4 regions of the Paenibacillus sp. FSL R7-0345 genome follow, and region 1 is predicted to be linked to each of the others. Evidence: predicted binding sites of a transcription regulator. Region 1 holds the regulator's gene; each other region holds the start of a gene.
The links. The regulator Rex, encoded in region 1, represses fermentation and respiration genes when NADH is low (regulators of the CRP and FNR family bind a similar motif). The targets are predictions, from matches to a motif close to TTGTGAAATATTTCACAA.

Region 1 (8,315 bases):
TTGGTTTTCTCCACCAGTAAAACATCCAGACCTTTGGCTGCCAGCATTTCGGCAATCCCTTGTCCCATTGTGCCACCGCCGATGACACCGATCTTTTTAAACTTCATGTAAAAGTCTCCATCCTTTCAGGTATCTATACTTTTGTATTGTACCTTGTCTGTCGAAAAAAAATATATGGCCCGACATATAATAATATCTTAGCATGTCTGAAAAGTAAAAAAAAATAACCGGCATAAATATTTATGCCGGTAATTTTACACTGTCACGAAATTGACAACGAAATTGCTCTCCGGAGAGGACTTCTTCCTTCATCAGGATGTCGAGGGAGTAATCGAAAATGTTACGCTGATTTTCAAGCAGCTCACGGGTACGGATCATCAGCTCATCCAGAATCTTACTGTTTTCCTTCATAAGCTCTTCAGTGGTAACCATTTGCAGATTGGCAATCCCGAGCGAGGTAAGGCCCGACTTCATCATTGTCTCTACAATATTCAGCGCCTGGTCAAAGTCGCCGCGCGAGCCGGTGCTGCGTCCGCCGTAATACATTTCTTCAGAAGCCGCGCCTCCGAGCGCAATCATAATCTGGTCTTCCAGATAGTCTTTGGTATACAGATACTGCTCTGTCTGCGGATTGTGCCGTACATAACCGAGTGCCTGGCCGCGCGGAGTCAGTGTTACCTGGCTTACGCTTCCCGGACGCAGCAGCTCAGCCATAATCGCATGGCCCAGCTCATGGATGGCCACCCGCTGTTTTTCCTCCTGATTGGTTTCACGGTCCGTCTTCTCACCCATCATGACCTTGTCGATCGCGGAGGATAAATGGCGCTGCTCCACCTCAGTAAGATTTTCACGCATCATATAAATTGCCGCTTCGTTCATGACACTTTCCAGCTGTGCGCCGGAGAAACCGTAGGCTTCCTCAGCGATTTTGTCCAGATCCACGCCGGCATGCAGCGGCTTGTTCTTGGCATGGAGGTCGAGAATCGACTTGCGGCCTTTTTTGTCGGGCATATCCACCTGAATATGACGGTCAAACCGGCCCGGACGCAGCAGTGCGGAGTCCAGCATTTCCTTACGGTTCGTTGCGGCAATCAGCAGAATTCGCGGTGCATCGTTGTTATAAATCCCGTCCATCTCAGTCAGCAGCTGGTTCAGCGTCTGGTCATACTCGCGTTGCTGTCCGCCTTCACGCTTGCCGCCGATTACATCAATCTCATCGATAAAAATAATAGCGCTCTGCTTATTTTCTTTAACGGCACGGGTACGGGCATCCTTGAACAAATCACGGATACGTCCGGCCCCGACCCCTACGTACATTTCCACAAACTCACTGCCCGATGCCGCAACGAACACGGAATTGGTATAATGTGCCGCTGCTTTAGCCATCAGCGTCTTTCCTGTTCCCGGAGGGCCTGTCAGCAGGATACCCTTAAGCGGGCGGATCCCGAACTTGCTGATTTCCTCATGACGGATCAGAAAATCAAGGGCTTCGCGCAGCTCCTGCTTGGCATTGTCCTGGCCGCCGATCTCTTCAAAGGTCAGCTTCGACGGGCCGTTTTTCTTGCGCTTCTTGTCAGCACCGGCATTGACTGTAAGACCGCCACGCAGATGGGCAATCAGCAGAAGGGCGCCGACCATACCGGCAGCGATAATGATTGGAAAAATGTTAATGCCGACAAAAGCCATAAAAACAAGCAGCACCGGAACAAAACCGGTGAGGACTTCCTTCCAATACTTAGGCATTATTCCACACTCCCATCGTTCCGGGAACCCGCGGTAAAATAATAAATTTGCTCTGTTTACCGTCACTCAGGCTCACATAGACGTTATTGTCATCAATTTCTGTCGTAGCCGTTACATTTTTAAACTCTTCACTTTGTGTTCTAAGTCCGTCTAGCTTGGCCGGAATCAGTGTATATTTACGGCTCTCCATCGCTTCTGCGACGGAAAACATCGCCTTGTCCCAATAATCATCAAGGAGCTCACTGGAGTTCTGATCAACATCAAGTCTCAATGTACGGCTGCCGATTGCTGACTTTCCTTCGGTATTAACAAACTGCACAAGCTCACGCAATTTTGTTCCCGGCTCAAGATTAAGTTTCAAAGTTACTTCATTGCGTTTAATACTAATATGTGATTCATTGACTCCTTCATAAGACGATACAATCTTCTGGAGCGGCTCCTGCACAGCAAACTGGCGGTAACCATACCAGCCTCCAAACAGCAGCGCCGCGGACAACAGAGACGTTAACAGCACAGGCACAAGACGTATTTTCAAGCAACGTCCTCCTCTCAGATGTAGGCCAATATAATATATTAAATAATAAGATAGCGTGTCTAGCGGTAGTTTATTATCCGGCATGCTCTTTGGCATGTCTCAATTACAAGCATTAGTATATCATAAGTGTATATACGATTTCGCATAAAATTGTGAATATATTTAAAATTTTCGGTACTAATTTTTGGGTTATTGCTTCGCTTCTTTTTCATATCGACAAAAAAGACATGAATGGTGAGATCATTCATGTCTTTTCTCTATTATTAGTTGGCATAAGAATCAATCAACATCATTGATATACTATTTGTATATCAAATATCACATGCCACATCGTATTCCCAAGAATACTTCGGTATAACAAAAACAGCAGGCAGACCGTTACGTCCACCCGCTGCCTATGCTGTTCTCGCTGTCCTATTGGCTTGGCAGGCTGTAACCGTCCCCGATCGAGGTACCGTCAGAGAACCGGTAGAACCGGTAATAATAACGTCCTTCCTGTTTGTAAAAGACCTGCCACGCATATTCTCCGTTAAATACGCCCGGCAGCAGCCGTTTGATGTCCGCACCAGGCAGCTCGGAGGCCAGCTTCTCACTGATCTGCTGCTCAGAGATCCCCTGCGCCAGCTCTGCAGCGTAAATATCATTCTCCCCGCCTGCCGGCTTGCCGTCAAGCGTAAAGCGTACCCAGACCATCAGCTCGGTGCCCGCCTCATTCTTGCCTGTAAGCACCCAGTAGGCTGAATTTTCGTCCCAGACAGATTTCTGCGCTTTGGTCACCTCAGTCAGTCCCGCACGGGTTCTGGCCACTTCCTTGGCTGCGCTGCGCTCAGTCCACTGGTCCTTCATAATATAGGCATAGAACTGTCCGAGTCCGAACAAAAGGAGCAGTACCGCACTGATCGCCAGCGGAAGCCATTTTTTCCTTTTCTTCAAAGTGCAGCTCCCTTTCCTCTAAATAACTGACTTACATACTTGCGTAATTTACCGTTTAAGCAGGCTTTCAAAGGTCTCCTGCGCTTTGCGGCGAATTTCTTCTTCATCCAGTGTAAGGCACTGGCCATGCTTCACAACCTGCTTGCCGTTAACCCAGACATGCTCAACATCCTTGGCACTGGCGGAGTACACAGCGTGCGAGAGCAGATCGGAATGCGGCAAAAGATGGGGCTGGTCGATATCAATCGCGATGAAGTCCGCTTTCATGCCTGCAGCCAGACGGCCGATGTTATTCAGGTAGATTGAAGCAGCCCCGTATTCTGTTGCCATCAGCAGCGCTTCCGGCGCAGGTACGGCAGTAGGGTCGCCGCTGACCCCTTTGTGAATCAGCGCAGCAAGCCGCATCTCCTCGAACATGTCAAGGTTATTGTTGCTGGCCGCCCCATCCGTGCCGAGTGAAACTTTAACGCCTGCTTTTAACAGCTCAGGCACACGGGCAACCCCGCTCGCCAGCTTCAGGTTACTGCCCGGATTATGAGATACTCCGACATTGTATTTAGCCAGAATTTCAATTTCTTCATCATTCAGATGAACGCCATGGGCAATCAGGGAAGGGCGGGTGAACATGCCCAGCTTCTCAAGATGCGCCACCGGACGCAGACCGTAATCCGCAACATTCTGCTCCACTTCATGCCTTGTCTCGGACATATGCGTATGCATTGGCAGGTCCAGATCATGGGCTGCCTGTACAAACTTCATAAAGAAGTCCGGCGGACAGGTGTATGGTGCGTGCGGCGATAGCATAGCTGTAATTCTGCCGTCAGCCTTGCCGTGCCAGTTGCGGGCAAATTCCACGGCTTCGGCAAGCTTCTGGTTCTGCACATCTTCAGGACACAGGCCGATAGCGCCGCGCATCAGTACCCCGCGGATACCGGACTGCTCCGTAACCTCTGCCACCCGGTCCATATGATCATACATATCCAGGAAAGTCGTTGTTCCGCCCTTTAGCATTTCCAGAACAGACAGAGCTGTCCCCCAGTACACATCATCGCCGGTAAATTTTGCTTCCATTGGCCACATTTTTTCCTGCAGCCAGCTCTGCAGCACCATATCATCACCATACCCGCGCAGCAGCGACATCGCCGCATGGCCGTGAGTATTGACCAGCCCCGGCATAAACAGCAGACGGCTGCCGTCAACCGTAAGAACGCCTTCTTCGGCAGCAGGCTCGTCTTTCCCTATGTATGTGATCAGATCGTCTTCTATCGTCATGTAACCGCGCAGGACAGGCTGAAGCAAGCCCGGTACAAGAAACCGGCCGTTCGCGATTATCGTTTTATTGCTGCTCATTCTTTATTTCTTCCTTTCCGTCATGCAAATAGTAAGCAAGGCTCTGCAGATCCGTTGTAAAGTCAGCCGCATGAATACGGATGGTTGGCGGAGTCTTTAAAATAACCGGTGCAAAGTTAAGAATCGCCTCAATGCCCGATTCCACCAGGATATCGGCAACATTCTGGGCTTCACTGTCCGGTACGGTGATAATGCCGATCCGGATTCCCTGCTCACGGATCGTCCGGCCCAGCTCCTCCATCGGCTGAACCGTCAGGGAGTTGATCTTCTGCCCCACCTTGGGTGCGTAGGAATCGAATACGGCCGTGATTTTCATCGTATCCTTGAGGTAAGCATTGTAATTCGAAAGGGCATGGCCCAGATTACCGGCTCCGACCAGAGCCACGTTAATCTGCTGGTCCAGCTTAAGGATATGGCGGATTTTTTCGATCAGATAAGATACATCATAACCGATGCCCTTCCGGCCGAAATCCCCGAAATAAGCGAGATCCTTGCGGATCTGTGCAGGATTCAAATCAAGCTTCTGTCCCAGCTCCTGGGAAGAAACGGTTGCAATTTCGCGCTTCTGGAGATCATTCAGGAAACGCAGGTACACTGGGAGCCTGCGGACGACAGCCTCCGATATTTTGTCCGATTTCATGTCTTCTCCTCCTAAATATAGTATAACTCAGATGTGTATGAAATCCGCACCGCCTCCCGTTTGGACTCAATGGAAGACGATGCGGTATTAGATAAAGAAAAAAATGAATGCGTTTAAGAAATACCGCCCTCAAGCCATTCCTCGATTCTCGGAACCATCTGGTCAGTCAGCATATGCTCCATCTTGGGTCCGGGCAGCGAATACAGGAAATACTTGCCGTAATAAGACTCAATTACCCTGGTATCATATACAATGACAATTCCCCGATCCTGGGCCGTGCGAACCAGCCGGCCGAATCCCTGCTTAAAACGGATGACCGCCTGCGGTACCGACAGCTTCATGAACGGGTTCTTCTTCTGGGCCTGGAGCAGTTCGGACTTGGCCTCTGCAAGCGGGTGGTTCGGAGGCTGGAACGGCAGTCTGACAATGGCCAGACAGGTCAGCGCATCTCCGGGAATATCGACACCCTCCCAGAAGCTGCTGGTGCCGAGCAGCACTGCTGCCGGACTATCCTGAAAACGCCGGATCAGCTTGCTGCGGCTGCCACCCTCCACACCTTGACCTAACACAGAGATGTCCGCTGCAGCCAGCGCTTCCTTGAGCGGATCGTAGACCTGCCTCAGCATTTTATACGATGTAAAGAGCACCAGCATGCGTCCTTTGGTTGCTGCAGCAGCTTCTGCCAGCGAGTGCACAAGCTTATCAACAAATTTGGCATCGCCTATACTGCCCTTTACGCTCGGAAAATCACGCGGGATAACCAGCAACGCCTGCTCACGGTAATTAAACGGTGATGGCAGCAGCGCGGTCATCAGCCTGTCCTGCTGTGCAGCCTCGCCCAACCCGAGATTATCCACCATGAACTGGAAGGATTTGTCTACAGTCAGCGTTGCCGAGGTCAGCGTGATACTCTTTTTCTTGTCGAAGAACAGCTCTCTGAGCTGGGTGCTGACATCCACCGGGACAGCATAGAGCTGCAGGGATTTCCCCCGGTAATTGGTGCTGCCCTCCATCCAGTACACAACATTCTCATCATTAAGCCCCATAAAGAAGCGGATCTGCTCACGGATGGAGGCAAGGTCTTTAAACAGTCCGCCAATGTCGGTCACCAGACTGTCCGAGGAGGACTGGCTGTCCGTATCGCGCATTTCGCTGAGCATTTTGTCGCCTCTGCGGATAATATCACTGAGGCTGAGGTTCAGCATGTTCTCCAGTGTGGCCAGCTCTTCCCAGTCCTTCGGCTTCTTGCCGGGATGCAGGCGTGACACAAGCTGTCCGGCCTCACCAGCCGCCGCATCACTGCGGTCAGGCAGCAGGCCGAACAGCTTATCGCTGAGTACATCCCATGTCTCCTTGACGGTCAGCAGATCCGGATAAATCCGGTCAATGACACTGCTCCATTCAGAAGCCTGTTCACTGCCTGAGGACTGTAAAGTCTGGCGCAGCGCCGGAAGCTGGCCGTTACGGCTATCCTTATACAGCCGTGTCAGCGTATGGGCGACAGTGAAATATTTCATCTGCATGCCCAGATGCTTGCCGGCCACATCCTCCAGATGATGAGCCTCATCTATGACAAGATGCTCATAGGCAGGCAGCAGCTGATGCCCGGCCTTAACATCTGCGAACAGCTTCGAATGATTCGTTATAACCACATCGGCAATGCCGGCTTCGTGCTTCGCCCGGTGATAATAGCATTTCCGGAACCAAGGACAGGCGCGTCCGAGGCACGAATCAGTGTCACTGGCAACGCTCTCCCAGAAGTCGCCGCCCCGGCCGCTGAGATTAAGCTCCTCATCGTCGCCGGACTGCGTCTGGGTAAGCCAGACCAGCATTTGTGCTGCTGTAAGCGTTTCTTCCCTGGTGCTTACGTAGTCTTTATTGTTTATTTTATGTTCAAACTTACGCAGACACAAATAGTGCCCTCTTCCCTTAAAGACGGCAGCTTTGAACGGAAACGGGACCACGGTAGTCAGCAGGGGGATGTCACGCTCGCGCAGCTGATCCTGCAGATTGATGGTATGCGTGCTGACCATTACCTTCTGGTCTGTCCGCACACTATGATAAATAGCCGGCAGCAGATAACCCAGCGATTTGCCTGTACCGGTGCCTGCTTCAATCAGCAGATGCTTCTCCTCCTGAAGGGCAGTCTTCACTTCGCCAATCATAATTTCCTGCGCTTCCCGCGCCTCATACTGGGGTAAGGTATCTTTTAGCCTGGTTGTTACCTCGGCCATATAATCCTCAAAGGATACATTCTCCAAAGGATTGCCGGAACCCTCCCCGCGCGGCGGAGCAAGCTCAGTCCAGTCGCCGACTGCCAGCGCCAGCTGCCGGTGAAAGGTCAGCTCGCCCTCCGGCTGAAAGGTCTCCATCTCCCTTTCACGCAGCAGGCCGTCGAAATACCAGGCCAGATCGCTGTCCTCACCGGCAAACAGCTCATTCAGCCGCTGAATCGTCAGCAGCGGCAGGCTGTACAGCTCGTCAAGGCATTTAAGCAATACAAGCGCCGTAGCCAGCGCATCGCTGTCTGCCTGATGCGGACGCTCATGCGTAAGCCCGAAATGTGCGCTGACTGCACCGAGCTGGTACGTGGACAGCGAGGGAAAGCATATTTTGAGAAAATCAATCGTATCGAGAATTCTTCCCTGAAAAGGCAGATAACCGCAGCGGTCCAAGGCATTCTGTAAAAAGTGGAAATCAAAAGCGACATTATGCCCTACGAGCACAACATCGTCCAGCAGCGGAACCAGCTCCATCATCATTTCGTCCAGCTCCGGAGCATCCGCAACATCGTCATCGGTAATGCCGGTCAAGCCTGTAATAAAAGGAGGAATCGGTGTTCCGGGCTTGACGTAGGACCCATATACCCGGGAAACAGACCGGTCTTCTTCTATAATGGCAAGGCCAACCTGGATGATCTCACCCACAGATTGGGTTCCCGTAGTTTCAAAATCAAGCACGGCAAATTTCATTATAAGTTCTATTCCCTTTCACTTGAGACTCCTTATCAGCATAACAGAAGTTACGAAAAAAGGCGATGCAAGCCGCTTGTTCAAGTGGACGCATCGCCTAAATAATGGACTATGATTACAAAAGCGAAACAAGCTGCTCCCC
Region 2 (8,315 bases), 270 kb from region 1:
GATATTTGTATTGTAGATGTCCCCGATGGCGCCGTGTGTCGAAGGAGAATTCACCAGAATACGTCCTGTCTGCAGGCGGTGCGAGAACTTCATGATAACTTCTTCATTATTGGAGTGAATGGCCGAGCTGTGGCCCATGCCGCCGAATTCAACGATTTCCGCAGCGCGTTCGATACCCTGATCCGCATTTTTCACTTTGTAGCAAGCCAGAACCGGGCTCAGCTTTTCAGCGGACAGCGGGTATTTAGTGCCTACGCCTTCGATTTCAGCAACCAGAATCTTGGTGCCGGCTGGTACCTGGATACCACACATTTCAGCGATCTTCACAGCGGATTGACCTACGATTGCCGGGTTAACTGCGCACTTCTCTACATTCATTGCACCGTTAGTCAGCTTGGCAGCTTCATCTTTATTGACGAAGTAGCAGCCGTTCGCAATCATCTTTTTCTTCACCTGGTCAAAAATAGCTTCTTCAATAATAACAGCCTGCTCGGAAGCACAAATCATACCGTTATCGAATGTTTTGGAAAGGATAATGTCGGTTACAGCCTGGTCAATGTCAGCACTCTTCTCAATGAAGGCAGGTACGTTACCAGGGCCTACGCCGAGAGCCGGCTTGCCGCAGCTGTAAGCTGCTTTAACCATTGCGGATCCGCCTGTTGCCAGGATCAGTGCAACGTCAGGGTTGTTCATCAGTGCATTTGTCTTATCCATGGTAGGAAGCTCGATCCATTGGATGAAGTTCTCAGGAGCTCCAGCTTTTACACCTGCATCATGAAGGATTTTGGCTGCTGCGGCGCTACACTCTTGCGCTGAAGGGTGGAAACCGAATATAATAGGGTTACGTGTCTTAGCGGAAATCAGTGCTTTAAACATCGTGGTGGATGTTGGGTTGGTTACCGGTGTGATACCCATTACAATTCCGACTGGTTCGGCAATTTTCTGGAAATTCTCGTAGGCGTTATCCTCAATAACTCCTACGGTTTTGTCATACTTAATTCCGTGCCAGATATATTCAGTTGAGAAGATGTTCTTCGTAATTTTGTCTTCGTACACTCCGCGGCCTGTTTCTTCGACAGCCAGTTTCGCCAGGTACATATGTTTGTCGAGACCTGCCAATGCCATTGCATGAACGATTGTGTTGACCTGCTCCTGATCCAGTTCCATGAACGCATCCAGGGCTTTCTTTGCTTTATCCACCAAAGTCTGAATGTATTCTTCAGCGGTGGTTTGTTTCACTTGGGCGGCGACTTCGTTCTTAACTGCCATCTCCCTCGTCCTCCTGTCAATTTTTAGGTTGTTTTTCTCTACACATTTATCTTAACACATCATTTCCGTCTTGTATAGTGAATTCTTTCACAAAGTATAAAGTTTTTTTGATTCGTTTTCAAAGCGCTTTCATTCTATCATAATCAGGACTATTACCCACTTTTTATGTATTTTCCTTGGTTATATTTAACTCGTGTGGCTTTTCATGCTCCAGTTTCAGTGCTTTTACATGCTCTGGATGCCCCTGCTTTGTCACAATTTGTCCTGATTTGACATGGTGAAGAAAAAGACCGGCAGTCCTCCAGGGTCGGAGGATTTGCCGGTCTTTTGTCTGCACTAACCCGCTATCTGTCTGCTACTCAACTGTAATAGTATCGAAGAATTGCTCCTGGACCGTTTTGGCTGCGGCATCCAGCTGGGCTTTGGAGTCCGTTCCTTTTTTGGAGAACAGCTCCTGGATCACGTTGGACATTGTTGCATAGTAGTCCTGGGTGTTGTACTGGGCCTCCGGCTTTCCGTCAAGCAGAGCCATAATCTCCGGGTTGTATTGATATACGATGTCCGAATACTTGTCATATACTGCTTTGGTTTTCTTGCCGAACTCGGAGTCAGCAGCATAGTAGTCCAGAAGCGGCGGGATAAAATATTTGCCGTCCGCCTTGCGCTGCTGTAGGATCGCATCAAGCGCATCCAGGCCCTTATCCGAGAAATAATCGAACGTGATATAACGGAACGCCATTTCCTGCTCATCCTTGGAGGCGTTCGGATTGATTACGAGATAATCCCCGCCGAGTACACCGGTGTGCTTGCCGCCCTTTTCAGCAGCAGGCATCGGGTAGGTCAGCACATCCGCCGGCTTGAGTCCGCCCTGGTTCAGCGCCTGCTCGATTACGCCGTCGGAGCCGGCCATAACCATCGCTGTACGCCCCTGCTGGAATGCGCCGACTGCATCGCCCCAGCCCAGTGCCCAGTCCTGCGGAATCGCTTCGGCTTCCCATCTCAGCTTTTTATAGAAATCCAGCGCCTTAACGCCTGCGTCTGAATTGAAAGTGGCTACTACCTTGCCGCCATCTACGTTCTGGATCTCCCCGCCAGCCTCGAACAGGAAGTTGGTCCAGTTCCAGCCCGCCTCGTTGCCTTTACCCATTGGTGCAATGCCGGAAATGCCTTTCTTCGCATCGGCAACACCTTTGGCGGTATTCAGCATGTCATCCCAGGTCCAGTCCATCGGCGGAACGGCGACACCTTTATCGTCCAGCATTTTTTTGTTGATCATGGTTGTAGTGACGTAGCCCTTTTGGGTTACACCGTACATTTTACCGTCAATCAGGAACTGGTTCTGCAGCACGGGATTGATCTGCTCCTTGTACTCATAAGCGTTCCAGAGGTCAGTAATATCGGCCGCCCAGCCCTTTTCCACCAGGAATTTCGCTTCCGTCGCATACGTGTTGAAGAAGGTCGGGGCCTCATTGGCCGCCATTTTAATTCCGATTTCACTGACACTGTACTGCCAGTCGTCCTTAATGATCTCTACATTCGGATACTCTGTCTGGAACCGCTTGATCCGGTCGTCTTCCTGTGCGCGCATTTCGGTCAGGTCCGGGGTCGGATAGTGGATTTTGATTGTTACTTTTCTCTGGGTGATATCATCCGCAGGCGCATCTGTCGCAGCAGTGCTGTTATCTGCAGCTGTAGCTGCCGGCGCCGGAGTCGCTTCCCCTCCTGTATTCCCCTGGGCATTTCCGTTGCTGTTATTGTTGCCGCCGCAGGCGGATAACAACGAGCTCGCCACAAGGAGGCCTGCTAATACGCTGGAAAATTTACGCATTGAAACTCCCCTTTTCAATTCATAATTAGCTTACAAATTCATCTTAAAAGAGAAACCGTTTACAAACGAGGTGTATTTATATTCCTTTCATGTGCAGGTTTACGATCGTGTGGATTCTCATGTTAAGCGCAGCACTCAGCCCTCTAGCCTTTTACTGCAGACAAAGCTACACCGCGCATAATAAACTTCTGGAATATCAGGAACACAAGAATCGGCGGCAGCGACACGAGAAAAAGAATGGCAAATTTGATATTCGTATTAAGCGCCTTCACGCTGATTACATATTTGTAGATCGCAGTCGCCAGCGTATATTTTTCCTCGGAATGCATGACCAGTGACGGCCAGAACCAGTCGTTCCATGCAGTGGAGAAAATAAAGATCGCCAGCGTGGCAAAAATCGGCACCGACAGCGGAACAGCAATCGCGAAAAAGCTTCTCGGCTCCGAGGCCCCGTCGATCCGCGCCGCTTCAAAGATCTCCGGGTGGATCCCGTCGAAGAAATTTTTCAGCAGCAGAAAATAAAACGTGTTCGCTCCCGCCGGCAGCCAGAAAGCCGCATACTGGTTCAGCAGGCCCAGCTCCTTCAGATTTACAAAGTTTGGAATCATATAGCTCGTCGCCGGAATGAACAGCGTCATCAGGAAAAAGAAGTAGAACGCTTTGCGGTACGGCACGTTCATCCGCGAAATGCTGAACGAGGCCATCCCGAGCACAACCAGCGTCATAACCATATTTCCGGCAAAAATATAAAGTGTGTTCTTGAGGAATTTCAGCAGATCAATATAATTCACCGCATCCTTTAAATTGCCGAAATGCCACTCCTGCGGAAAAAAATGCGGCGGAAACGAGTTAACCTCGACATTTGATTTCAGCCCGTTGAACATTGTCATCAGGATCGGATACATCATCGTGAACACCATTACGGCAATGCACAGCACCATAATACCGTAGACAACCTTATTGCCTGTCTTTTTCAGATCGTGCTCGGACAGAATGCCTCTCTCTGCGCTCTTCATCCTAGTTATCCTCCTTATTCAGCCTGAACTGTAAAATGCCCAAACCGCCAAGGACGATAAACATCAGCATGCCCAGCGCCGTGGCCGTGCCGTAATCCAGTCTGGTAAAAGCATACTTTACAATCAGCAGCGCATAGGTTAGCGTTGTCTTGTTCGGCCCGCCGTCCAGCAGCGCCAGCTGGGACTGATACCCCTGCGAGGTCGCGATGATCTGCAAAATCAGCATCAGGATGATCAGGTTGCGCAGCGACGGCAGCGTAATGTGGCGGATCCGCGCCCACACCCCGGCTCCGTCAATCTCCGCCGCTTCATACCAGTCACGCGGGATGCTGAGCACAGCCGCCAGGTAGATCAGCATCCCCGAGCCGAACTGCTGCCACGTCTCCATAAAGACAAGTGAGAGCATCGACCACCTGCTGTCCGTCAGGAAAGGGATCTGATCTGCCCCCATAGTACCAAGCAGCGCATTAACAGGACCGACAGGATCATACAGCCACCGCCACAGCCCGTAAAGGACCACCGCCGGCATGACATAAGGCAGATAAGCCGCCACCCGGACGAAGCCGCCGAACTTCCGCAGCTCAGAGATCGCAATGGCGAAGGCAATCGGTACCCAGAAGCCGACAACCAGACAGAGCAGCATGTAGTATAGTGTGTTCTTGATGGCGATCAGCACATCGGGGTCGCTAAGGGCTCTAGCATAATTTTCAAAGCCGACAAAGCTGTTTCCTTTAACAAAATCCACCGTGTAGAAGCTGTACAAAAAGCCTTTAAAAATAGGCACCCACATAAACATGATGAAAATAACAATCGCGGGGACGAGGAACATATAGCCCCAAAAATTTTTCTTCCAGCGGTTCTGCTTATACGGCCTGCTCTCAAGCTTTGCCGGCAGCTCGTCGTGAAGTGCAGCGGTCTGATTCATCTGGCTCCCTCTTTCCTTTCGTCTTCAAGCACTTTGACAAAGTGCTTCCTACCTTAATTGTAGGAAAGGCGGGGGGGGGCTGCACATGTGTATATCTACCGAAGTCATGAGTGTTCTTACTTCTTCAGCTCGCTCGGGCTGATGCCGTAATATTTTTTGAAAATCTTGCTGAAATGCTCCGGCGACTCATACCCGACCCGTTCAGCAATTTCGTAGCGGCGCAGATCGGTATGCAAAATCAGCTCCCGGCTCTCCTCCATCCGCAGCTTAATTACATATTCCCACAGGTTATGGCCTGTATTTTTTTTGAACAGATAGCTCAGATAGTTGGGGCTGACATGATTTTTTTTGGCTACCTCATGTATCGTTAGACCCTTCTGGGCGTAATTTTCATTGATATACTCCTTCGCCTTCTGGACAATCAGATTGCTGCGGGTGTGCAGCTCCTCGGCGGAAGGCTCACCGTCACCGGTATAGCTGGTCCAGTTAAAGTCCCCGTAATAGAACACATAATGGTCATTGTGCTCCCTGTTCCAGAGGATGGCCCGGGACGCCTGGCGGTTCAGCACCGCCATAAACGGCAATCCTCTGAGAATCTGGCTGATCCCGATGACCGCATTCAGGTGCAGATATTTGTGGATGTTAAAATAAAGGCTGCGGCCCAGCACATCCAGCCTGCTGACCTGACCGCCCCCGGACTCCTCGTAGCTTTTTTCGTCCCACTGGATGATTACAGTGATTTCCTCCTCCGGCGAGTAAAAGGCCGTCGAGTCCCATCCCTGGTTCAGCAGCTCTTTCGCAATGTTAAGCGCGCCGTAGCGCAGCAGCCCGCGGTCACGCGGGCTGTAATCGGCACTGCTGTCAGTGCCCGGAAGCGGCAGCTTAATCTTGAGCACGGCAAAATAAGGGCCCTGCAGCTTCAGCTCATCCAGCTTGCGCATAAGCTCTTCGCCGCCCATCACGGCAGCAGAATCGGCAAGCAGCCTGTTCAGCACCTCGCTGTAGGCAGGCAGAGGCTCCTCGAGCCGGAAGCTATCACCGGGTCCGGCCATGAAACCGGCGAGCTCGGGCGAAGGGCGGTCCATTTTGAGCAGCACATTCCGTACCGAATCCAGAAACTGCTCGCTGTTCAGCGGCTTGATCAGGTAATCCTTTGCGCCCAGCCTGACGGCCATTTGCGCATACTGGAACGTTTCGTGGGCCGAAATGACAATTGCCTGCACCCACGGCTTCGCCAGCTTGGCATGCTGCATCAGCTCGATCCCGCTCATCGCCCCCATCTGGATGTCGGTGACAATCAGATCAACCTCCTCCATCCGGATACAGTCGAGCGCCTCGAAGCCGCTGCCCGCCGTATAAATATTGCCGATATCCAGTCCGGAGGAAGCAAGCAGACTGCTGAGGCCTTTACAGATAAGCGGTTCATCGTCCACAACCAGAATATTGAACATTTGCGGATTCCCCCTTCTATTCTTGAACTTCTGTTTTGGGCAGCAGAACGGCGGCAACCGTTCCTCCTCCGGCACGCGGTCTGTAGGTGATACCGTAATCCGGGCCAAAATGCAGCTGCACACGCTGGTTAATATTGCGGATGCCGTAGCCGCTGGCCGGATTCGGGCTCTCATCATAAAGAATCCGGGTGATCGCCTCGTAGTCAGCCTGCTTATAGCCATTGTCTTCTATTGTAATCAGCACTCTGTCCTCCATAGCGGCTGCAGTGATGATAATTGCCCCGTCTTCCTCCATATTTTTGACCCCGTGGATAATGGCGTTTTCGATCAGGGGCTGAAGGGTGATTTTGGGAATCAGATTGCTTTTGGTTTCCGCTGCAATGTTCCAGGTCACTGAGAACACGTAATCGTAGCGGTGCTGCTGCAGCTTGATATAGGCGCTGGCGTGCTCCAGCTCCTCCTCCAGCGTAATCAGCTCCCGGCCGCGGCTGAGGCTGATTTTCATCAGCTTGGATAGCTCCTTGATCATTTCCGCGGATTCCACGTTGCCTTCCAGCGAGCTTTTCCAATAAATACTTTCCAGAGTGTTATACAAAAGATGCGGATTAATCTGCTGATACAGCAGCTGCAGCTGGGACTCCTTCTGTTTCAGCTCCATCTGGTATTTGTACATGATCAGGCCGTTCAGCCTGCGCGCCATATCATAGGTTGAGGAGATCAGCACGCTGACTTCGTCATTGCTGCCGCGTTTCGGTGTTTCCGGCACCCGGTTGCCCGGCTCATACTTACGCACAAAAAAAGCCAGCTTCTGCAGCGGTGTCATCAGCGAACGCCAGAAATAGGTGATAATAATCAGACCGAATAAGGCGTAGGCCACGGTTATGTACTGAATGACTCTTTTCATCTCGTTCTGCTGCTGAAGCAGCGCTTTTACCGGGATCTTATAGACCAGCTTCTGCCCGAGCATATGGTTGTTGTTCACCACATAAATGAAGTCGTCGGTAATCACGTCCACCGTTCCTTCCGGATCGCCAGTCTCGGCCCCCTCCGGCAGCCCGATAATGTCGCCTATGGAATTCGTGCTTGATGCCAGCACCCGGTTGTTCATATCTGTCAGGTAAATTTCCCCGTCCGGCAACGAAATCGACTTTAGAGATTCCCCGATCTTGGCCTCCATCTTCGTCACTACGAGCACGCCTATTGTTCCGGCACCAAGGTAAATGTTATTGACCGCCCGCACATACGTGAGCGTCTTCTGGTCCTCAGCCTGCGGGCTGAGCCGGTCCATGAACATCAGGTTGCCCCGGCCCTTTTGCTCCACTGCCTGCCTGAACCAGAACGGCTCCTCTTCCTTCGTAAAAAAATAAACCCCCGCCTTCTTCACCTGCGGAAAATTGGGGGCGAAAAAATAATAATTGTTCGGATCGTATACATACAGAGAGTAATAAATGGCATCTCCGCGCTCTACCCCCTGCGAGTAGCTGCCCAGCAGCTTTTCTATCGTTTCATAGCGCTCCACCCGCTCCATGATGGGATCAAGCCCGCTCATGTTCAGCTGCTGCAGAAACGGATTCTGGATCACCGTCGACGTTATTTTGTTAACGGTATCGATGTCCCTGTTGATGATAGCGAAATTCTGCTTGTTCAGCTCTACATAAGCATTGGTCACATGACGCTTCAGAACCTGCTCGGCCTTGTAATTGCCGTAACTGTTAAGAATCAGAATTGGGGTAAGCATAATGACGAACAGCAGAATCAGCTGCTGCTTGACGTTCAGCCGGACAATCGGCCTGATCAGTGCGGACCACACCCTGTAACCACCTCCA
Region 3 (8,315 bases), 2.6 Mb from region 1:
CCAGCACCCCAAAAATATACTCTCTAACATATGTATAAAATGGCTGTCCGCTCTGCTGCTCCACAATGTAGCCTGCCAAGGCAGCGCCGTAATTGGAGTAGGCTACAATAGTGCCTGGTTTATAAACCTGCCGTGGTTCAAAGATACGCAGCGCCTCAGCCAGATCGGGAACCTCTTCCTCCTGCGAATAATATAAACCTGTATACCGGTCCTGCCAGCCTGCATTGTGATTCATCAGATTGAGCAGCGTAATCGGCTCATCATATTTCAGGTTCTTGAAAAAGCCTTCCGGGAGATACTCGCGGATATCTGTCCGCAAATCCAGCTTCCCCTGCTCCACCAGCTGCATCACACTCGTCCAGACCAGCAGCTTCGTGACGGAGCCCCATTCAAATACTGTATCCGTATCAGCGGGGACATTGTGTTCCACATCCGCTAAGCCGTAGGCTTTGTTAATAATAGTTTCGCCGTTGTTGACAACAGCAACGGATAGGGCAGCAGTAGTTACCATACGGGCAGGGGTTATGTAAGAATCAATAACGGCTTCAAGTGCAGACAACCTGATTCCGGAAGGGCTTTCATCATTAGCCGGCCCTCCTCCTTCTGCCGCATACGCAGGAAATCCGGCGGAGAGTAGTAATAGAATAGCCGTCAGACAAATAACCGGCGGCTTGAATAATGCAAACATTCTTTTCAAGTTCATGTACAGCCTCCTTTTGTAATGCTGGTATTATAGTAAATTAATTCCATAAGTCTGTATAACGGCTACTACGTTTCTACTGGAAATAGGATGCAAATTTTTCCTATAGTGCTGCAAGCCAGCCTGCACCAAGCTCTAACGGACTCCAGCGCTCTTATTTCTGCTGAAAATCCATTTTTGTCAGGCTAACGGACTCCAGTGCGCTTATTTGTCAATTTTTGCTTCTAATCATCACCCATATAGGAGCAATAAGAGCATTACGGTCCGTTAGATTATGAAAATGCTCTCCACACAGCAAATAAAGGCTGTACGGTCCGTTAGCAGCATTCCGCATTCCACTTTTGCCTTGAACAAAAAAACCTGCCCCCAACAAGGGAGCAGGCCTCAAACCAATATACCAAACTTATTTCAAGCCCTTCCAGACCCAGCTTTCAACCTCCGGCAGGTCGATGCCTTCTTCACGGATAAAGGCATTGTGCTTCTTGACCATGGCGTCCATCTCAGCGGCGATGGCAGTATGCTCGTCGGACTCCGGCAGGCTCAGTACAGCTTCCTTTGTCAGGTCGAAGCGGTCCATCTGGTTCAGCACGCGCATATCGAACGGAGTGGTGATGTCGCCGTTTTCGCGGTAGCCATGCACATGCAGGTTGTGGTTGCGACGGTCGAAGAACAGGTCTTTGATCAGGCCTTCATAGCCGTGGAAAGCGAAGATGACCGGTTTGTCTTTTGTGAAAAATTGATCAAACTCTTCGTCGGACAAGCCGCGCGGATCGAGCTTCTGGCTTCTCAGCTTCAGCAGGTCCACTACGTTGATATAACGGATTTTCAGCTCCGGCAATTTCTCATGCAGAATGGAGATGGCAGCCAGACTTTCGATCGTCGGTTCTGTACCGGCGGAAGCAAAGACCACATCCGGTTCACCGCCGTTATCAGTACTTGCCCAGTCAATAATCTTCAGCCCTTTATCAACCAGCTCCTGCGCCTCTGCTGCGCTGAACCACTGCGGACGCGGATGCTTGGAGGAGACGATCAGATTGATCTTCTGGCGGTCATTCAGCACAGTATCGAATACAGCCAGCAGGGAGTTGGCATCCGCCGGCAGATATTCACGGATGAATTCCGGCTTTTTGTCAGCCAGGTGGCCTAACAGACCGGGGTCCTGGTGAGTGTAGCCGTTGTGGTCCTGCTGGAATACAGTCGAGGTTGCCACGACATTCAGTGAAGGGATATCGGCACGCCAGCCCTGATCGGTTGCCTTGCGCAGCCATTTGAAGTGCTGGGTAATCATTGAATCCACAACGCGCAGGAACGCTTCATAGCTGTGGAAGAAGCCATGACGTCCGGTCAGCACATACCCTTCAAGCAAGCCTTCCGCCTGATGCTCTGACAATTGGGAGTCGATAACACGGCCGTAGGAAGCCAAGAACTCATCGTTTGGTTCCTTAACCTGGTCCAGCCATTGGCGTTTGGTTACTTCGAATACAGGCGCGAGACGGTTGGACATCGTTTCATCCGGTCCGAAGATCCGGAAGTTGCGGTCAGGCTCATTCCGCAGGACAACCTCTTTCAGATATTTACCGAGAACAGCCATGTCCTGTGCTACAACTTGACCCGGAACAGAATTGTCCAGTGCATAGTCGGTAAAGTCAGGTAAGTTCAGGTCCTTGATCAGCTTACCGGCATTGGTAACAGGGTTCATGCCCATACGTCTGTCGCCAGTAGGCAGAATTTCCGCAATTTCGGCAAACAGGCGGCCGTTCTCATCGAACAGCTCTTCCGGTCTGTAGCTGTTCATCCAGTCCAGCAGCGCCGGAGCATGCTTCATATTCTTCTGATCCACCGGAATCGGTACCTGATGGGCCCTGAACGAGCCCGTGTTCGGTACGCCGTCCCACTGTGCCGGTCCAGTCCAGCCTTTAGGGGAACGGAAGACGAGCATCGGCCATAGCGGACGGGTAAGGTCATTATTTTCCCGCGCATTTTTCTGGATGGCAGCGATCCGTTCAACGATTGTATCCAGTGCCTTAGCCATTTCAGGGTGCATCTGCTCCGGATCTTCGCCTTCGACAAAGAACGGTTCCCAGCCCATGCCCGTGAAGTAAGCAGTGATCTCTTCCTTGGATTGGCGGGACAAAATGGTTGGATTGCTAATCTTAAAGCCATTCAGGTGCAGGATCGGCAGCACAGCTCCGTCTGTAACAGGGTTGATGAAGCGGTTGGCGAACCATGATGCAGCCAGCGGTCCGGTTTCAGCTTCGCCGTCACCGATGACAACTGCGGAGATTAGGTCCGGATTGTCGAGGATAGCGCCGGCGCCGTGTGACAAGGAATAGCCCAGCTCGCCGCCCTCATGAATTGATCCCGGTGTTTCAGGTGCAGCATGGGAAGCTACGCCGCCCGGGAAGGAGAACTGCTTGAACAGCTTTTTAAGGCCGGGGATGTCCCGGGTAATTTCCGGATAAATTTCAGTGTAGCTGCCGTCCAGATAGGAATTGGACACCATAACCTGGCCGCCGTGACCCGGTCCTTCAATATAGAACATATTCAGATCATATTTAGTAATTACACGGTTGAGATGGGCATAAATGAAGTTCTGGCCGGGGATAGTGCCCCAGTGTCCGATTGGTTTGATTTTGACATCGGCATCCTTAAGCGGTTCTCTTAACAACGGATTGTCTTTTAAATACAGCTGTCCTACGGAAATATAGTTTGTTGCCCGCCAGTAAGCATCCAGCTTCTCCAGATACGTTTTTGATGAATAATCAACACTCATGGTCGATAATCCCATTTTCTCCACTCCCTAATTGATTGTAATTATAATTTCCAATCTTTTCTCTCTACAGGTACATCATACCTCTGATAAAAATAAATACAACCTTTTAGACAAGTGATACGGTCCAATTTTGTGAAATTTTGAACATAGTATGAAATATCCTGGTAATCGATAGACAAAACCATTCTTTTTCATGTATTTTCCCAATTTTTATCATCCGCTAAAAGTACTGAGTTGCGAAATAAATAACATTTAGCGCACTAGACTCGAAGCTGCGTTGAAGTGACTGGGACGACATTTTAAACTATAATGTTAATTAAATGCTGAGATCGGAGAGTTATAGTTATGAGTACACAGACAATCATGTTAAATTCTTTGACAAGCGTTAATGACGGGGGACATATCATCTATATGTTCGAGGATTACGATCGTTATGTTGATAATGCGCTGACTTATATTACAACTGCCATTGAGCTTGGCCATCATATTTTGTTCATTGAGCAAGCAGCCACTTATCAGCTTATCTTAAATAAACTGGCTGAATTCCTCCCTTCTGACCAGCTTGAATATCTGCATTATGCAAACAACATTGATTATTACGGCTCCCGGGGAGATTTTGATTTTGAGCATATTGTGAGTCACTTTGAGGATGTAACGGGAACCTTTCAGCATAAAGGCCTTTCTTTGCGTACGTGGGCTAATGTGATGACCTGGGGAGAGCATGGCGAGGATAAAATCCGCGGCAACCTGATGAATTATGAGCGGCAGACCTGCTGTTTTGTCCGTGAATATGGAATGGTCTCTGTATGCGCCTATAATGCACTTGCTATCTCTGCTTCCCTGCAGACTGAACTCATGAGAGAGCATGAGTATGTAATGATGGACCTGGAGTTTATTAAATCGCCCCTCTACAGGTATCACTCTCCGGAAGAAGTGATTTTCCCTTCCTTATCGGTGCAGAGACAGCTGCTGAATGAACAAAAGCATCTGCTCATTGAGAAAGAAGCCATGGAGCTGGCCAACCAGGCCAAAAATGAGTTCATCGCCATGATGAATCATGAAATCAGAACGCCGATGAACGGCGTGCTGGGCATGGCTGAGCTATTGGCCGCAACTGGGCTGGATGACCACCAGCAGGAGTACGTTTCCACCATCCAAAAAAGCGGCAAGTCCCTGTTGCGGATCGTCAACGACATTCTGGACTACAGCAAGCTGGAGTCCGGCTTCGGACAGCTGCTGGCTGAGCCGTTCAGTGTGCGGGAATCCATAGCGGAGACACTGGAGCTGCTTACTCCGGCTATCTGGAACAAGCAGCTTCAGCTTAACGTTTCTATCGGCTCCGACATTCCAGAGCTTGTAACCGGAGATGATGGCCGGCTGCGGCAGGTGCTGCTGAATTTACTGGGGAATGCGGTAAAATTCACCGAAGCAGGAAGCATTTCGGTTGCAGTACATCTTCTTTCGGCTTCTTCTGATACAGTCCGGCTGCAATTTAGTGTACAGGATACCGGCAGCGGCATACCTCCTGAACAACAATCCCGGCTCTTCCTTCCCTTTTACCGTGCAGATAACAATATAACCCGTCAGACAGAAGGCACCGGACTTGGTCTCGCAATCTGCAGGCGGATTGTGACACTGATGAACGGTGAGATCGGCCTCGCTTCAGCAGAGCTGGCTTCAACCGGCACGACGATTGTTTTCACAGCCGAATTCGGCATCTTTACTTCTGCGCCTTAATCCTCCTGCCTCTCTTCTCCCAGCCAACAAAAAAACAGTCCGGGAAATTTCCCGGACCAGCGGTCAAGTGACCGATACAAAAGTATTAAATTTCAGATATTTGTAGTGGAATCTCATATGCGAGAATTCAAGCGGAGTCCCGTTATCCAGAAAGAAAATCCCTTCCATGATGCTGACAGGCTCATTCGGCGACAGGTGCAGCAGCTCCTGGTCATTGGCCTCGGACGGCTCTGCAAACACGGACAGAAATGATTTGGTCACCGCCAGATTACGGGAATCCTCCAGATAATTGAAGATCGAGCCTTCGATAATCGTCTGGTTAAGATCCTGGACAATTTTGATCGGGATATAACCGGTTTCAATCATGAACGGTTCATCGTCGAACAGACGGAGCCGGACGATTTTATACACAAAATCATGGGGCCCGAGGAACAAATCCCGCTGCAGCTCTTTGGTCGGAGGAATGACCTCGAAATTCAGCACCTTAACCTTGGGCTTCGTGCCATGCATCTGGAAGTTATCGGTCACCCCCAGATTAGAGCCTTCATAATTGAAAATCGATTCATTTTTTATGTACAAGGGATTGATAAAGGTGCCTGAGCCCCGTTTTTTGAAAATAATGCCGACACTCTCCATCTTGGCGAGTGCACGTTTGATTGAGCTGCGGCTGACCTGATAGGTCTCGCTGAGCGTCCGTTCGTCGGGCAGGCGCATATCCGGGTATGCTCCGGCAAAAATTTTCATTTTGAGGTCATCAATAATCTGCTTGTAGACAAATTGTGTCATGAAGTACTCCCTTTCAGGTCTGCTGTCACTTCGTAAAGCTTACTGTTAACTATAGCATAATCAGTGTCTCTGTCATACCGTCATCCGGCCGGACGGCCGCAAAAACCCGCAGCCGGGATTCAGGCAGGCTGCGGGTTCATGCTGTACAGATATTCAATTCAAGCGCACGCTCAGTGCATTTCCTGCGTAATGTCAAGCTGTTGCAGCTGTTCGATCTGATGCAAATGGTTGAGCAGCTGCTGATAATGATCGGCTTTTTGCTGGACCGCCATTACGAGCTTCTGGAACTGGTCCGAATCCTGGCCGGATTTCTCCAGAATACGCAGCAGGCCGCTGTTAATTTGCTCGACATCCTCCATGCTGCTCTCCTGGGACACCTGGATTTTCTCCAGATGCTCGAACACTTCCTCCTCCGCTTCCACAATCTCATTCATAAAAACGGTAGACTGGCTGATCCGCTCAGCCGTTTCAGTCATTGCCCTGGTTCCGTCGCCGGATTTGCTGTGCAGCTGCTCCATCACATCGGTCATTCCCGTGAGTGAGCCCATTATCTCTTTCACATGGTTGCGGGTGCTGTCGGCAAGCTTACGGATCTCCGTGGACACAACTGCAAAGCCGCGTCCATGCTCACCTGCCCGGGCTGCTTCAATAGCAGCATTTAACGACAGCAGGTTCGTCTGCTCGGCGATATCCGTAATGACTCTCGCCAGCTGTTCAATACTGGTGAAATGCCGGCGCAGCTCCTCGTTCAAGGTAACAAATTCGGTAAATACAGCTGACGCCTTCTGCATTTCCTCGGAAATCTGTACGTTGGCTTCCTTCGCGAATTCGATTTTATTGGAGGAATACGACAGGCTGCCATACATTTCATTGATAAGGTCTTCAGTCTGCCCGCTGTTTGCCTTCAGATGTTCAAGCAGCTGCTGTGTCCCGCCGACCTGACTGATCAGCTCGCCGCTGCCTGCACGCAGGGCTGCAAATTCTTCAACCATCCGCCCCTCCTGCTGCAGGATTGCTCCGGTCTCAAGGCGGATCTGCTCGGCCAAGGCATAAGCGTGAACGCTATAAGATACCGGTTCAGGTACAGGCTCAATTGAAGATTCAGCAACCGCGCCAGCAGGCACGGCAGCTTCTGGAATCAGAATCTCAGTATCTGCCGGAGATTTCATCCGGAGTGAGCGAAGCTTGGTCATCCATTGCATATCCGATTTCCCCCTATTCAACCAGCAGCAGAATCATGGTCTGGTTGGCATGCTTTTTATAATATTGCTCTCCATAGCTGATGAACCCGGTAGTATTGCCGCAGAAGCTGAGCATCTTGTCGTCGAATGCGCCCCACAGCCGGTCACGGTTGAACAGCTGGTCCCGCAGAGTGCAGTTAATATTGAGTACAAAGGAAGGCTTGTACGGGCTTGCGCCTAGAGTTTCCTCCAGCACGGCCAGCGGGTCGGCCAGACCTAATACCTCTACATAAGTACTGGACATCACCTGGCTGTAAAAGGTGACCGAGCGGTCGGGATTGGCCGTCATCGGGGAGGCGATAATCAGATCGTCCTCATATCTTTTGCCGAGCGGACTGCTGAGAAAATGCTGCGTCAGCTCCTCTTCCGGTACGCCCAGCACACGGGCATACTCCTCAGCCGCAGGCCGGCCGTTAAACGAAAATACCGTTCTGCCAAACACATCCGCCTCCGTTACCAGCAGCGTGTTGCCTGTCGGGACGTATATATTCTCTTTGATCAGCGAGGTGCGGGCAGCCATATTGAAAAAAATACCCAGATTCTTTACCCGCCGGCTGCCGATATAGATGTACGTCTCGCCGCTCTCATCATCCGCTGCACTGCCGCCGATCACCTTAAACTCCGGTGCAATAAAAAACAGCGAAGAAAGAATCGCCTCCTCCATCGCAGCCGCGCCGTCGCACAGCAGCAGCAGAAAAGCGTTGGCATTGTCTTTTACCTTTTGATAGGCCGCATTCAGCCCGGCACTGCTCAGAACCGGCGGCTGCAGAATTTCAACAATTCCCGTCATGCGTACATCGTATTCAAAGCCGGTAATAACGCCGCTTCGGTAACCCTCAGGAGTGTATTCGCCTTTGGTCGAGCACAGTACGGCATGCGGCGGGGCCAGCGGAGACAATTCTCTGACAGCAGCAGCTGAAGCAAACAGCACCAGTCCGCGGTTCTCTCCAAGTTCCTCCAGTTGACGCCTTGCATCGTCCAGCGTATTAAACGATAAAGCTTTCATTATGTATAACAACCTTTCTGTGCGGGGAGCACTCTTTCAAACTTTTCCAAAAAAATTAGTTTTAATTTTTGA
Region 4 (8,315 bases), 270 kb from region 1:
CAATATACGGAATAATGAGCGCCCAGTGCGTGTTCAGAATATGCAGCTTGCGTACAATCGTATAGATCGGCAGCATCAGCGCATTATTCGGAATCAGCATTCCGACCAGTACAAACGAGTACAGCAGTATATTCCAGCGTCCGTGGCGCATCCGGGTAACCGCGAAGGCGAACATACCGGCCAGGATAATCGACACCACCGAGGCAAAGACCGAAATATATAGGCTGTTAAAAAAGTACGTGCTGATCTTCGCATTGACCCAGGCTTCCACATAGTTATTAAATACGAACTCCTCCGGAATGCCGAAGGGGTTCAGGGCTATCGAGTTATTGTCCTTTTTTACAGAGGAGAACAGGACAAACAGGAACGGGAACAGCACAACCAGCAGGTAGCCGAGCAGCGCGGCATGGGGCAGACTTTTTCTGAGAGCACGCGGCATCAGTATTCAATCCTTTCACTACGCCGGTTAAACAGCAGCTGGTACACCACTGTCACGATAAGCGTAAATACGAAGATCAGGACCGCAATGGTATTGCCGTACCCGTATTTAAAGTTCGTGATTGCATACTTGATCATATAAGTTGCCATTACTTCAGTAGAACCGGCCGGACCGCCTTTGGTCATAACGATGACGATATCGGCAGCCTTCATTGCCCCGGCAATGGAGAGCATAATCACCACTGAAATGATCGGCACAATCAGCGGCAGGGTGATGCGTGTAGCCCGCTGGAAGCCCGTAGCGCCGTCAATCGCCGCAGCCTCCTCAAGCTCTCCCGGAATGGCCAGAATCGCCGCCAGCACCATTACAATGTAGAACCCGGTCCATTGCCACGCATTGGTGATCAGAATCGACAGCATGGCAAACCGTTCATCGGACAGCCAGTATACCGGATCTATGCCAACCAGGCACAGCAGCTTGTTAAACAGGCCGATGTTCGGCTCATAAATGAAGCCCCAGAGGATACCGATGACCGCCGTTGACATAATAGAAGGCATAAATACTGCCGTTTTATACAAACCCTTGAGTTTCTTGACGTTGGCAATCAGCAAGGAGAAAAGAATAATAAGCGGAACCTGGATAAAAACGGAGAACAGAATGAACCATCCGTTATTCTTCACCGATACCCAGAAACGGTCATCGCCGAGTGCCTTTTCATAATTCGACAGGCCGGTCATTTTAACCGTGTCGGATACACCGTTCCAGCTGGTCAGGCTGTAATAGACGGAGCTGAATATGGGATAGATAAAGAAGATCAGGAATAAGGCAAGTGCAGGAAGAACGAACAGGATAAAGACGAGCGGATTTCTGAGCGCTTTATTCATAACTACCTCCGATGCTTGAGATCTGGGCGCCAATCTTTAAAAAAATGTACCCTGGAGCAGCCACCAGGGTACATTTCAATGGTTGCCTACTCCACAGCTGCGTTCGCTTCTTCCTGAATCTTTTGCAGCTCTTCGCCCATCTTCTCAGGAGTAGTCTGGCCGCCGATCAGCTTTTGAATCTGGATGTTGCTGATCTCGGTGGTCACATCAGCCTGAACTAGCGAGTCAAACGCCGGGAAGGAGGATGCGGAGTTATTCAGCACCGCCACGATTTCTTTCATCAGATCATCAGTAATATTCGCATCAAGCACCGTCTGATCCAGCTTCATTGCCGGCAGGACGCCATCCTCAACCAGACCGCGCAGCTGCATTTCTTCGTTGTACATATTTTTAATGAAGGATTTCACAGCAGCCAGCTGGCGCTCATCCTCACCTGCCGAAGCAGAGAAGCCGTAGCCGTTGTTCACATCACGCATCAGCGCTGTCTGGTCACCTGCTCCGCCGTCAACCGCCGGAATGTTAAAGAAACCAACCTTGCCGATCAGGCCTTCACCGGACTGGCCGGCTTTGAATACGGAGGATTTCCATGTTCCGTCATACATCAGAATCGCTTCACCGCTGGTGAATTGAGTCGTATATTCAGCATATTCGAAGCCGAGCTCGCCTTTTTTGAAGTAGCCTTTATCGACCCACTCCTTGTATTTGGCAAAACCTTTAACCACATTCGGGTCACTCCACTTTGCTTCTCCGGTCGCGAACTTCGCTGTAACATCAGGTCCGGCATAACGGGACCACAAATGGTTGGCCAGCATCAGCGGTACCCAGCCTGCTTTGGAAGCACCTGCCAGCGGCACTTTGCCGTCCGCTTTGATATCAGCCAGCTGCTGCTCCAGCTCGGCGAAGGTGGCCGGTGCTTTCCAGCCTTTGCTTGCATAGTATTCTTTGTTATAGAAGAAGCCCTCTCCTGAGCCGCCGATCGGCAGTCCGTAGATTTTACCTTCATAAGTAAACGGGTCCAGATTAGAGAATTTGTCCTTAATGCCCAGCTCCTCCAGAATCGGAGTCAGATCCAGCAGCTTGCCTTCCTTTGCATAAATCTTGGAGTCCGGGCTGCCGAACAGGTCGAAAATTTCCGGCGGGTTGCCGGCGGCCATTTCACCGCGCAGTTTCTCTTTGCGGTTCACATCGGAATCTACGCCGTCGAGCTTAAAGGTCAGTCCGGGAACTTCCGCCTGCACCTTGCCGACAACATCCTCCAGTATGGCCAGACGCTTTTGCTTGTCGGCACCAACCTGGGTATGGCGGATTGTCATTTCAAAAGGCTCCGTGTTCGCAGGCTCTTCTGTAGCAGGGGCGTTCGTTGCGGCCGTTCCGCTGTTTGTTGACGCGGCTTCTCCGTTGTTACCTGCATTGTTATTGTTGTTACCACCGCAGGCAGTCAACAGTGCAGAACTGACTAGCATCAGGGACAACAGCATTGTTATACTTTTTCTCATTACGGGTGACCCTCCCTATTTAATGATTTCCCTTACACCTCTTATTATAAAAAACCCCTTTTGTAATCGTAAGGTTAACATTCATCTACAACAGGGATAAAAACGTCTAATGTAAGCGAATACATACCATTTATCTTACATCACACGTAATTTAAGATAACATACTTTTACATTTTCAGCTGAAAAAAACCGTCAAAACGTCATATTATCTATACATTACTTTTGATTTTTTGTGCAAAATATTCCCTAAGCTTGTCTGAATAGGAGCTTCGTTCTTCTGCCGTAGCCATTATGGCTTTTGAAGTGTAGAGCTGATCGTTCTTGTAGCGCGGAAATACGTGCAGATGATAATGCCATACATCCTGGTTGCCTGACGGCTCATTATGCTGCCGTGAGGAGACCCCGTCACACCCGTACGTTTTCTTCAGCGCTTTTGCCACTTCAATTTCCAGCCTATGTATCCGGTCGGAGAGTTCTCCTGTCAGACTGTAAATATTCTCAATATGCCTATTGGGAATAATAAGTACATGTCCGCGATTGCCGGGCCACCAGTGTGAAGCAATAAATGCGGTAACGAGCTCGTCATGGTAAAAAATGTCTGACTGCCTGGAAAGAACATGCTCATTTTCGGTCCCTTGTACAAGCAGGCAAAAAGGACAATGATAATCTTGCGGTTCATGGAAATAAAGATTCATTTTGCTCTCTCCTAACGGATCGTGATTAATTAGTCTAGCTCCATATGTGATTCAATGCCTAATATACTATGAGTTAACTTAATCCAACATGAGCTTTATTGCCTCTTCTGCCGCCTAGCAAAAAGCCGTCCCACAGCATGCTGTCTGCTGTCAGGTACGGCTTCATTCATCAGTATTCATTATTTTACCAGCGCTGATTCTTTGCGTCCTTCTTCAATCAGCCGGTATGCGCGCTGCACTTCCTCATCGCCCGGTGAAGGTACCCCTTCAAGCTCATAAGGGCGGCCAAGCTCTTGCCATTTATAAATCCCCATCTGATGATAAGGCAGGATTTCAAACTTCTCAACCCCGTTCAGGGTTCCGATAAAACGTCCAAGGTTAAGCAGATCTTCTTCCTTATTATGAATGCCGGGTACATATACGTGGCGGATCCACATTTTACGGTTATGATCAGACAGCCAGCGGGCCAGCTTCAAGGTACGGTCGTTGGACTTTCCGGTCAGCTTAATATGAGCTTCATCGTCAATATGCTTCAGGTCCAGCAGGACAAGATCGGTAACATCGAGCAGATCGCTGATCTTTGAACCGTCATTGTAGCCGTTGGAATCAAGAGTGGTATGCAGATTCCAGCGCTTCTTAACTTCAGTAAACAGCTGCTTCACAAAATGCGCCTGCAGTGTAGGCTCACCACCGGATACAGTAAGTCCGCCGCCGGAAGTCTTATAATAATTCAAGTAAGGCTCGATTTCCGCTAATACTTCTTCGAGTGTCATTTCCTTGCCTTCGTTCAGTCCCCAGGTATCGGGGTTATGGCAATACTGGCATTTAAGCAGACAGCCCTGCATAAAAAGCACGAAGCGGATTCCCGGGCCATCCACCGTTCCAAAGGTTTCTAATGAGTGGATATGTCCTTTAACCATATGAGGTCATCCTTTCGAAAAAAAACTTAAAATTTTAATGAATTCCAGACAAGAGTTTACCGCCCTCTTGCAAGGGCGGCAGCTCTGTAGTTTATTTCAGTTTCTGATGTCCAAGAACAAATCTTACATCGAAGAGTGGAACGTACGGTTGATAACGTCCAGCTGTTGTTCGCGGGTCAGCTTGATGAAGTTAACGGCATAGCCGGATACACGAACTGTCAGCTGCGGGTAGTTCTCTGGGTGATCCATAGCATCGATCAGCTGCTCACGGTTAAATACGTTAACGTTCAAGTGCTGAGCGCTATTGTGGAAGTATCCGTCCATCATGAATACCAGGTTGGACTTACGGGATTCTTCGTCTTTACCCAGCGCCTTAGGAACGATGGAGAATGTATTGGAGATACCGTCCTGTGCATCGGAGTAAGGCAGTTTGGCAACCGAGTTCAGGGATGCAAGTGCGCCCTTCTTGTCGCGTCCGTGCATTGGGTTAGCACCTGGTGCGAATGGTTCGCCTTTTTTACGTCCGTCTGGAGTAGTACCAGTCTTCTTACCGTAAACAACGTTCGAAGTGATTGTCAGTACCGATTGAGTCGGAACAGCATCACGGTACGTTTTGTTTTTGCGGATCATGGTCATGAAGGTTTCAACCAGCTCAACTGCGATGCTGTCAACAGCGTCATCGTTGTTACCGTAGCAAGGGAATTCACCTTCAGTTTCGAAGTCGATGGCAATGCCTTGTTCGTTGCGGATTGGTTTAACCTTAGCGTATTTGATCGCGCTCAGGGAGTCAGCAGCAACGGACAGACCAGCGATACCGCAAGCCATTGTACGCAGAATGTCACGGTCATGCAGTGCCATTTCGATGCGTTCGTAGGAATATTTGTCATGCATGTAGTGGATGATGTTCAGGGTGTTAACGTAAGTCTTAGCCAGCCACTCCATCATTGGTTTGAAGCGTTTCATTACTTCGTTGTAATCCAGATACTCGGAAGTGATTGCAGGATATTCAGGACCTACCTGTGCACCGGATTTCTCATCCACACCGCCGTTGATTGCGTACAGCAGGGCTTTTGCAAGGTTAGCACGGGCTCCGAAGAACTGCATTTGTTTACCGATGCGCATTGGGGATACGCAGCAGGCAATCGCGTAATCATCACCCCAGTAAGGACGCATTACATCATCGTTCTCATATTGGATCGCACTGGTTTCGATAGATACCTTGGCACAGAATTTCTTGAAGCCTTCAGGCAGTTTCTCGGACCAGAGTACAGTCAGGTTCGGTTCCGGTGCAGGTCCCAGATTGTACAGGGTGTGCAGGAAGCGGAAGCTGTTCTTGGTTACGCGGGTTGTTCCATCTTCAGCCATACCGCCGATGGATTCTGTTACCCAAGTAGGGTCGCCGGAGAACAGTTCGTTATAGTCAGGCGTACGCAGGAATTTCACGATACGCAGCTTCATTACGAAATGGTCAACGATTTCTTGTGCCTGCTCTTCTGTAAGAGTACCTTCTTCGAAATCACGTTGTGCATAGATATCAAGGAACGAGGATACGCGTCCCAGGGACATTGCCGCACCGTTCTGCTCTTTAACTGCTGCCAGGTAACCGAAGTATACCCATTGAGTAGCTTCTTTGAAGGAGTTAGCCGGTTTAGAAATATCAAGACCGTGAGCGGCAGCCATTTCTTTCAGTTCGCCCAGAGCGCGGATCTGCTCGGACAGCTCTTCACGCAGACGGATCACATCTTCAGTCATGGAATCAACTTCAAGCTCAGTCTGTTGCTGTTTCTTGTCTTTGATCAGGAAATCAATACCGTACAGAGCAACACGGCGGTAGTCGCCGATGATGCGTCCGCGGCCGTAAGCATCAGGAAGACCTGTGATAACGCCGGATTTACGCACGGCTCTCATATCAGGTGTATATGCATCAAATACGCCTTGGTTATGCGTTTTGCGGATATTCGTGAACATTTCGACAATGTTATTCGGAAGCTCGAAGCCGTAAGCCTTAGTAGCATCGATCATCATCTTGATGCCGCCGAACGGCTGGATGGAACGTCTGAAAGGAGCATCAGTCTGCACGCCTACGATTTGTTCCTTGTCCTTGTCGATGTAGCCTGGTGCGTGGGAAGTGATAGTGGAGACAGTATCCAGGGAAACGTCCCATACGCCGCCTCTTTCTCTTTCTTCCTTGCTCAGCTGGGAAATGATCTTCCACAGTTCAGTGGTGTTGCTTGTAGGACCTACGAGGAAATCTTCATTTCCTTCATAAGGCTTAATGTTTGTTGAAATAAAGTTGTTAACGTCAACTTTCTTGGCCCATTTGCCTTTTGTAAAACTTCTCCAACCCGACTTTACTTCTTGTACATCTTTTTCAATCACCGACATGCTAAATCCCTCCATTTATATATTTATTATATTTGTAGAGATCGCGGGCTTGAAGGTTGATCCCGTGTCTCGTGATCCCAAAGATATGGTTGTTATAAAATTCACAATCGCACTTTCATATCTCGGGCTCGCTGTTTATATAAACATTTTAGTTTATTTTCTGAAAAAGGACTGTGACAAATATCACCTTTCCGGTGATATTTGTCACTACCATCCAGTCCCATATTATCCTTTAAACATATTATTCGCCACTCAACACCTAATTAGACGTCAAATCTTCCGTAGAAGGCATTGCGGTATACGTCAGCCAGCTCACTTACCAGCGGCAATTTAGGGTTAGCAGTTGTACATTGGTCTTCAAATGCACGGTCAGCCAGGTAATCTACACGGGATTCGAAATCCTTAGGATCAAAGCCCAGGGCAGAGAACGATTCTTCGATACCGAGCTTCTTGTTCATGTCGCGGATCGCATTGATCAGGCTTGTTACGCCCTCTTCAGTAGTACGGGCCGGCAATCCCAGAATACGGGCGATTTCGGCATAACGCTCATCAGCTACAAAGTGCGAATATTTAGGGAACGAAGCGAACTTCGTAGGCTTCTTGGCATTGTAACGGATAACGTGAGGCATCAGGATCGCATTGGTGCGGCCATGTGCGGTGTGGTACTGTCCGCCCCATTTGTGCGCCAAGCTGTGGTTGATGCCCAGGAATGCGTTAGCGAACGCCATACCCGCAAGTGTCGAAGCATTGTGCATTTTTTCACGGGCAACTTTATCTGCCTGCAATGCGGATTTTTCCAGGTACTGGAACACCAGCTGAATCGCCTTGATTGCCAGACCGTCGGAGTAGTCGCTTGCCATTACAGATACATAAGCTTCAATAGCGTGAGTCAGTACGTCCATACCTGTATCAGCAACTGCAGTTCTTGGCAGGCTGTATACAAATTCAGGATCGATAATCGCAACGTCTGGAGTCAGCTCATAATCAGCCAGCGGATACTTGGTGTTGTTACCGGCAGTTTTATCTGTGATAACTGCGAACGAGGTTACTTCTGATCCGGTACCCGAAGTAGTCGGAATGGCAACGAATTTCGCCTTTTGACCCAGGGTAGGATATTTGTATACGCGTTTGCGGATATCCATGAATTTTTGTTTCAGGTTGTTAAAGTCTACATCCGGGTGTTCGTAGAACAGCCACATGCCTTTGGCAGCATCCATTGGGGAACCGCCGCCGAGTGCGATGATGCAGTCCGGCTGGAATCTGTTCATCATAGCTGTACCTTTTTCAACGGTTGTAGTCGATGGATCCGGCTCAACTTCCGAGAACACCTCAATAGCTACAGGAGTCTGGCGCTGGCGCAGGTAGTGCTCAACTCTTTCCACGTAACCCAGTTTAACCATCATAGGGTCAGTAATGATTGCTACGCGTGTAATGTTAGGCATTTTAGCCAGGTATTGTGTGGATCCTTTTTCAAAGTAAATTTTGTCAGGTACTTT

Region 2: a site for Rex is predicted at 1,345-1,362, ahead of adhE (bifunctional acetaldehyde-CoA/alcohol dehydrogenase). Genes of this name have one in related genera too.
Region 3: a site for Rex is predicted at 3,604-3,621, ahead of NST84_RS08065 (phosphoketolase family protein). Genes of this name have one in related genera too.
Region 4: a site for Rex is predicted at 6,909-6,926, ahead of pflB (formate C-acetyltransferase). Genes of this name have one in related genera too.

Annotation. Positions count from the first base shown of each region.
Region 1 is NZ_CP152002.1:4,472,302-4,480,616, forward strand. It holds gene NST84_RS19240 (3-hydroxyacyl-CoA dehydrogenase NAD-binding domain-containing protein) at 1-107, opposite strand, end outside; gene NST84_RS19245 (AAA family ATPase) at 241-1,743, opposite strand; gene NST84_RS19250 (hypothetical protein) at 1,736-2,278, opposite strand; gene NST84_RS19255 (DUF5590 domain-containing protein) at 2,693-3,211, opposite strand; gene NST84_RS19260 (amidohydrolase) at 3,260-4,561, opposite strand; gene NST84_RS19265 (redox-sensing transcriptional repressor Rex) at 4,548-5,201, opposite strand; gene dinG (ATP-dependent DNA helicase DinG) at 5,315-8,173, opposite strand; gene NST84_RS19275 (tetratricopeptide repeat protein) at 8,289-8,315, opposite strand, start outside.
Region 2 is NZ_CP152002.1:4,746,083-4,754,397, forward strand. It holds gene adhE (bifunctional acetaldehyde-CoA/alcohol dehydrogenase) at 1-1,269, opposite strand, end outside; gene NST84_RS20595 (extracellular solute-binding protein) at 1,625-3,097, opposite strand; gene NST84_RS20600 (carbohydrate ABC transporter permease) at 3,241-4,113, opposite strand; gene NST84_RS20605 (sugar ABC transporter permease) at 4,115-5,038, opposite strand; gene NST84_RS20610 (response regulator) at 5,155-6,489, opposite strand; gene NST84_RS20615 (histidine kinase) at 6,506-8,227, opposite strand.
Region 3 is NZ_CP152002.1:1,911,289-1,919,603, reverse strand. It holds gene NST84_RS08070 (serine hydrolase domain-containing protein) at 1-703, opposite strand, end outside; gene NST84_RS08065 (phosphoketolase family protein) at 1,104-3,488, opposite strand; gene NST84_RS08060 (ATP-binding protein) at 3,819-5,210, shown strand; gene NST84_RS08055 (GntR family transcriptional regulator) at 5,274-5,996, opposite strand; gene NST84_RS08050 (methyl-accepting chemotaxis protein) at 6,167-7,198, opposite strand; gene NST84_RS08045 (FIST N-terminal domain-containing protein) at 7,212-8,243, opposite strand.
Region 4 is NZ_CP152002.1:4,737,648-4,745,962, forward strand. It holds gene NST84_RS20560 (carbohydrate ABC transporter permease) at 1-439, opposite strand, end outside; gene NST84_RS20565 (sugar ABC transporter permease) at 439-1,323, opposite strand; gene NST84_RS20570 (extracellular solute-binding protein) at 1,410-2,819, opposite strand; gene NST84_RS20575 (HIT family protein) at 3,029-3,514, opposite strand; gene pflA (pyruvate formate-lyase-activating protein) at 3,694-4,434, opposite strand; gene pflB (formate C-acetyltransferase) at 4,558-6,819, opposite strand; gene adhE (bifunctional acetaldehyde-CoA/alcohol dehydrogenase) at 7,083-8,315, opposite strand, start outside.